3 regions of the Paenibacillus sp. FSL L8-0435 genome follow, and region 2 is predicted to be linked to each of the others. Evidence: riboswitches for the same ligand, from Rfam matches in the RefSeq annotation. Region 2 holds a riboswitch; each other region holds the start of a gene.
What was found. A riboswitch is a leader RNA that binds a small molecule or an ion and turns the genes downstream of it on or off. The one in region 2 is predicted to bind S-adenosylmethionine.
Positions count from the first base shown of each region.

Region 1 (2,276 bases), 2.9 Mb from region 2:
CGCCCAGGAAGCAACGGCTTCCACATCGGTGATCATCATCAGTGGATTGGTTGGTGTCTCAATAAATACAGCTCTGGTATTCGGCTGACGAACCTTCTCCAGTGCTGCAAGGTCATTCGTATCCACATAACTAGCAGTTACGCCGAAACGGGACAGAATACGTTCCAGCAGACGATAGGTTCCACCATACAGATCCAGCGATACAATCAGATGATCCCCTTGACCAAACATGGCAAAGATCGTTTGCAACGCGGCCATTCCCGAGCTACAGGCAAACCCTGCATCACCGGACTCCAGCGCTGCGGCGGCTTCTTCCAATACTTTACGTGTTGGATTAGTCGTACGAATATAATCAAACCCCGTGCTTTGTCCAAGCTTCGGGTGGCGAAACGCAGTGGATTGATAGATCGGAAAGTTAATGGCGCCTGTTACCGGTTCATTGATGGACCCAATTTGTGCTAAGCGGCTTTCGATTTTCAACTTGTTGTTGTCTTCCATTGCTGCATCCTCCTGTAATCTCGATTAGATTTGCGGGCCAATATCGTAAGGTGTTTCTTGATACACATAGTAATTGAGCCAGTTAGAGAATAATAAGTTGGCATGAGCGCGCCAAGTAGCCGGTGGCACACGGGAAGGGTCGTCATTCGGATAATAATGTCTAGGCAATGCGATATCCAACCCTTTGGCTGCATCCCGGTCATACTCCCATTTTAATGAGAACGGGTCATACTCGGCATGTCCTGTGGCAAAAATCTGTTTGCCGTCTTTGGTAGCAACCAGGAAAATCCCCGCTTCCTCGGATTCAGCCAAAATCTCTAAATTCTCATTCTTTTCAATATCTTCGCGTCTCACTTCCGTATGACGGGAATGTGGAACGTTGAATACTTCATCGAACCCACGCAACAACGGAACATGTGGTTTATTGATGGTATGTGGGAAAACCCCAAAACACTTCTCATCAAGTGCAACCTTGGGTACGTCAAAATGATGGTATAAACCCGCCTGGGAAGCCCAGCATATGTGGAGGGTTGAAGTCACATTGGTTTTGGTCCATTCGAAGATTTCCTGGATTTCATTCCAATAGTTCACGTCTTCGAAATCCATCTGTTCCACCGGTGCACCCGTAATGATCATTCCATCGAAACGGCGGTGCTCAATCTCATCAAAGGTTTTATAGAACAGATCCAAATACTCCTGAGACGTATTCTTCGACGTATGGGATTTGGGATGTACGAGAACGACATCCACCTGAATAGGCGTGTTTCCCACCAGACGAAGCAATTGTGTTTCGGTCGTTTCCTTTGTGGGCATCAGGTTTAATATAGCGATACGGAGTGGACGAATATCCTGCTGATATGCAGAAGTTTCATCCATGACGAAGATATTCTCTCCTTCAAGTACTTCTTTTGCTGGTAGAGTATCGGGTATTTTGATTGGCATATAAATCTAACTCCTCCTTGTGCATAGATAGATGCAGCCACCCCTGGCTTGATGTCTTCACATCAATACAGTTATAGACTGCCTTGAGCTTGTAAAAACATTGAATTGCTCTTTCATCCAACGTTACAAACAACCTCAAGTTCCTTAGCGAAAATCACTGCTGAGAAGTCGGGGCATATAACAAAGACCTTCCTCGGATTTCGAGAAAGGTCATATGTAAAAAAGATATGCGCCTCTCTCATCTCTCAGTTACAACAGTGCCACTTGACACTTAGTCGCTGCAAGAATTAGCACCGTGCGGTATACCGCCGGTTGCCGGGTTTCATCGGGCCAGTCCCTCCACCTACTCTTGATAAGATTTCGCTGTATTAGATTGTAATTAAATATGGTTCACCGTCTACTTTATTACATTAATGCCCTCACGTCAAGATGCAGTTCGATGTCTGCTTCCCAGATCGGAACCGTTCATCATCCGTTGTCATACACTGCCTCAGGGCGCGAAATAGACACATTTTTGCGCTTGAAAGCACCTTGTACCAGCGGTATACTAAACAAGGTGTTATAAACCCTTATGTGAGAGGTGACATATTAAATGGATGGCGACCCGAGGCCTGACTGGCAGCCGAATTCCGACAAACTGCATAGAGAATTGACATCAGCATGCCGGCAGCGGGACGTGACTTCCGTTTGAGTATATAGTGAACGCAGCCCTGATCTCCAGGCTCCGCTGCCGACCGGCTGATTTGTTCTTTTTGCGCCCATAATGATAATATCCGCCAAGTTGGCGGGTGCAGAAGGAGTAGATTAACGATGAAAATCCGGTTGGTAAACAACGG
Region 1 is NZ_CP150185.1:1,913,223-1,915,498, reverse strand. Features, by position in the region: gene NST33_RS08820 (PLP-dependent transferase) at 1-498, opposite strand, end outside; gene metA (homoserine O-succinyltransferase) at 523-1,440, opposite strand; SAM riboswitch class I at 1,676-1,799, opposite strand; gene corA (magnesium/cobalt transporter CorA) at 2,251-2,276, shown strand, end outside.
Region 1: linked by a shared signal. The riboswitch ahead of metA (homoserine O-succinyltransferase) and the one ahead of mmuP (S-methylmethionine permease) in region 2 are both predicted to bind S-adenosylmethionine.

Region 2 (2,276 bases):
ACCCGTTCCATTACCGCTACAAACGGACTTTCCAGTACACTGGCATCCGACATGGGCAGTAAGGCCGACAAGATAATGATCGTTCCGATGAAGAAAATAACTAAACGCCACAGCGTTGTATGAATAGCCTTCGGTATCGTCTTTTCCGGGTTCTCCGTCTCACCGGCAGCAATGCCGATTAATTCGGTGCCTGAGAAGGCAAAGTTTACAGCAAGCATGGTCATCAATATCGCTGTAGCCCCATGAGGGAACCACCCGGATGCGGTAATGTTCGATAGAAACGGCGCTGGTTCAGCATCCGCCATCGGAATGAACCCAAACATGGCTGCGCCACCGATAATAATGAAGATTACGATAGTCACTACTTTTACAGATGAGAACCAGAACTCGGATTCCGCAAATAATTTCACCGTTAAAGCGTTAAACAGAAAGATCATCAGGGCAAAGAGCGCGCTCCATATCCATACGTTCACCGATGGGAACCAGCGCTGCATCAGCAATCCGGCGGCTGTGAATTCGGAGCCAAGCGCAACAGTCCAGGTTAACCAGTATAACCAAGCCACCGTGTAGCCTGTTGCTGGTCCGATATATTTGGCTGCATAACTATGAAATGCTCCCGTCTCTGGCATATGAACAGACAGTTCACCAAGACAGAGCATCACCAGATATACAACGATGGCTCCGATCAGATAGGACAGAATGGTACCCAGTGGTCCCGCTTGCTGAATGGTGTAACCTGAGCTGAGGAATAATCCCGTTCCAATAACTCCTCCGAGAGAGAGCATGACCACATGCCGTGCCTGCATTTTCCGCTGAAAATGCCCTTTGTCGTTGTTGTTCTCCATACCTGCTGCTCCCCTACTTCTTCATCCAGAAAAAACAAAAAAGACCCACTCTGCCTAAAGAGTGCGCCGTTACTGACAAATAAAAACAAACGCTCCTATCTATCAGGCTTTCACCCGCTGGAATTAGCACAGTATCCTTCAGATCTGTTGCTGAGGTTTCTAAGGGCCAGTCCCTCCACCTCTCTGGATAAGAAAATGATTTTTTATAAATATAGCGATCTATCATGAATGTGTCAACATTTAAATCATAAATGAAACACATCGCTATTCGGTGGATGATCCCGGATTGGTAATGCTAATCTTCACATCGTACGTAATTGGCACGGTACTAAAAATGTTATCCCAATCATCTTTGACTTTCTTCCATGTTTTGGGCTCTTTAATACGTAAGCTATCCCGAAAATCCGCAACATCCACTTTGTAGGTATGCTGCAGCTTGTATAACACCTGACGAATCTGTTGTTCCGCCAGTTCAGCAAATTCTTTTTCCAGTTCCCCGCGATAAGCCCCTTTTTCCTCTCTTTCGGGAGCACGCCAATCCTCCATTAACCAGCCTTCGGATTCGGTCTTTACATGGAATGAAATATCATTGCCAACAACCTTGGGAATTACTTTTGTTTTCTTCTTTTTCATTTCATATACAACAGTGAATCCCTCTTTGTTGTAAGTCTTCAAGACGCCTCCTCTTTCCTTAGGCCTGAGCCACGATAAACCTTCCAGATCCGTTTGACTTAGTTCTCCAATAAACTTGGTTGTTTTCCCATCGAATATGCTGCCACCTGAGAACTTGCCCTCTCCATTGGAGTACAGTACATTCTGGAGCAAGAAACTGGAACCAGATTGCATTTGGGCATCTAATTTGGAGAGCAAAACAGGGTCAAGGATTTTGTTGGACAAGTATGAATTACCGGTAATTCCTGTTAGATAAAATGCTGGAATCCGAGAGGGATCATCCGAAGTCAGGACATCCACGGCGCGATGATGACTTATCAGCACCAGACAATTTGGACGAATATCGTTATCCCGAAGTACAAAATCCAGCAGCTGGTCCAGACCATACTTTTTGGCAATATCCTTGGAGACAACGATGACCTTTAGATGATGTCCGATAAGTGGACGGTCTCGCCTTAGTGCAAACTGACGAAAGATTTGCAGCAACGAATCTCCAGTAAGCTGTTCATTGGAATAGGAAGTCTTTCCCGAAGCAGGTGAACCGGATTGTCCGCCCTGTTTACTGTTCGAACCGCCCGTCCCGGGAGCAATCTGCACGGTAGCCGTTATATAATTATTCTTTGGATACTTTCCTCCCTGGGCAGCGATGTCCTTCTCAAATTCTGTTTCTTTCGCGATATCGATCCCGAGACCAACATAGACACTTAGTTCCTCGATCTCCCTACTGCTCCAGCATCCGGATATTACCAGAAGAACGGA
Region 2 is NZ_CP150185.1:6,096,549-6,098,824, forward strand. Features, by position in the region: gene mmuP (S-methylmethionine permease) at 1-845, opposite strand, end outside; SAM riboswitch class I at 938-1,039, opposite strand; gene NST33_RS27155 (Ger(x)C family spore germination protein) at 1,110-2,276, opposite strand, start outside.

Region 3 (2,276 bases), 310 kb from region 2:
TGCATCGCCCGGTTAATCGATTCTAAGATATAGCTCTCCATTCTTGTGGGCTAAACATGAAAGTTCACCATCCAGTGATGTACATCATTGGACAGGTGGACTTTGTTTGATGTCAGGGAGATCAGGGCAACCTATGGCAAGCAGCAATTACACGGAATGGATGATGTGTTACGTTTACGGTGATGAATTCTTGTTGATTTGGAAAAGAGGAGGTTAGATATGCTGCGAACGTTGTTGGGGGAAAAACCACGTATAAACGAAGGTAAATTGAAGGCAGCGATGGATGCAATGGCACTTACGCTTGAGTTATTTCAGCGACAAATGCATGTGGACCATGATCCCACGCATGACTATCGGAAGCTGTATGTGTGGACGCAGGGACTCATCTCCTCACTGGATGAACTGGAGCAAAGCTGTTTCGCTGCTGCTCATTTTCGCAAAAAGGTCGTTGCAGGTTCAACGGACGATATGACGCCGACTGAAAAAGCCGAGTATGCCCGATATGTGTATTTCTACAAAGATGGCTTTATCCGCTGCTTTGCCATTCTGGATAAAGTGGGCACGGTATTAAATGAAATATTCCAGCTGAATACTTCCAATACCAAAGCGCATTTTTCTTATTTTACGGTATTAAGGCAGTTCGATTATGCGAGGGAGCATCATGATCTTGCGTTGCAATTAATACAGATCAAGGACTCTTATCGTGAACCGATGAGCAAGCTGCGCAAACGACGTAATATGGAAATTCACTACATGAACTCAGAAATGCACGATGACCTGTGGCAGTTACATCAGACCCTGCAAGGTAAAGTGAAATTGGAGGATCTGAATCAGCATGTGCAGGAAATGCGTCAGGGCGTGGATATGGTCTGTGAAACGTTAACAGCCTCTTATAGTTATATCAACAAAATATGGAAAAGAAATAATTCCCTTTGACAAATCGGAATACTTGGAATATACTGAGTTTCAATTAGAATGTTACAGTGACAAAGATTGAACTGATATTTCAAAAGTTACGTTCACATTATAAAGCATAAACTACATGAACTTATAAAATCCTACAACAACATATTTCTTATCGAGAGCGGCGGAGGGACAGGCCCGATGAAGCCCGGCAACCGATTTGTAACGACATGATACATGTATCATTCGTTATAGATGTTAGGTGCTAATTCCTACAAAATGGTGCGAGACACGATTTTGGCAGATGAGAAGGTATATTCTTTCACGTAAAGAGCCCTCTTTGTATCTGCAAAGGGCTCTTTTTTTGTACTTTAAGGGGAGTTTTCCTTTAGATCGGGTAAAGATACATGTAGGTGGTTGGAAAGGGGCAAGTGCGATTGATTGAATTAAAAGGTTTAACGAAAACGTACGGCAAAGGGGCAAAATCTACAACAGCGTTGTCCGAGCTGAATTTAAGCATCCAAAAGGGCGAAATCTACGGAGTGATTGGCCATTCCGGAGCGGGCAAAAGCACATTGATTCGCTGTATTAATTTGCTGGAACGGCCTACGGAGGGTGAAGTATGGGTTGACGGAATCAACCTGACTGAACTGAGCAAAACCGAATTGCAGCAACAGAGACGCAAAATCGGGATGATTTTTCAACACTTTAATCTGTTATCCTCGGCAACGGTATATGACAATGTAGCTTTTCCATTAAAGCTTGTGAATACACCCAAGGAAGCCATTGATCGCAAAGTGAAGGAAATGCTGGCACTGGTTGGTCTGGAGCACCATAGCAGCAAATATCCGGCTCAATTATCAGGTGGCCAGAAACAACGTGTAGGGATTGCGAGAGCACTTGCAAGTGATCCGAATGTACTTCTCTGTGATGAGGCTACTTCAGCACTTGATCCGCAGACGACAAATTCAATCCTGAAGTTATTACTCGACATTAATGAAAAGTACAACCTCACGATTGTACTGATTACACATGAGATGCATGTCATTCAGAACATCTGTGACAAGGTGGCTGTCATTCATCAAGGTGGCATTGTGGAACAGGGACCTGTAACAGATGTGTTCCTGAAGCCGCAACATGCGATTACGCGGGACTTCATGATGCGTGACCATGAAGCTGGACTTGCTCTGGAAGAGACCGCTCTGGCGAATGCAGGCGTTGAATTGCAGGCAGGTGTTGCTTCCAAACTTGTGAAGATATCTTTTCTGGGTAACAAAACATATGAAGCGATTTTGTCCAGAACGGTACGTAAAACGGGAGTGGATTTTGCCATCCTGCAAGGAACGATCTCTACGATTAAACAGGTTCCTTAT
Region 3 is NZ_CP150185.1:5,787,208-5,789,483, reverse strand. Features, by position in the region: gene NST33_RS25755 (heme A synthase) at 1-26, shown strand, start outside; gene NST33_RS25750 (Cthe_2314 family HEPN domain-containing protein) at 220-936, shown strand; SAM riboswitch class I at 1,073-1,214, shown strand; gene NST33_RS25745 (methionine ABC transporter ATP-binding protein) at 1,341-2,276, shown strand, end outside.
Region 3: linked by a shared signal. The riboswitch ahead of NST33_RS25745 (methionine ABC transporter ATP-binding protein) and the one ahead of mmuP (S-methylmethionine permease) in region 2 are both predicted to bind S-adenosylmethionine.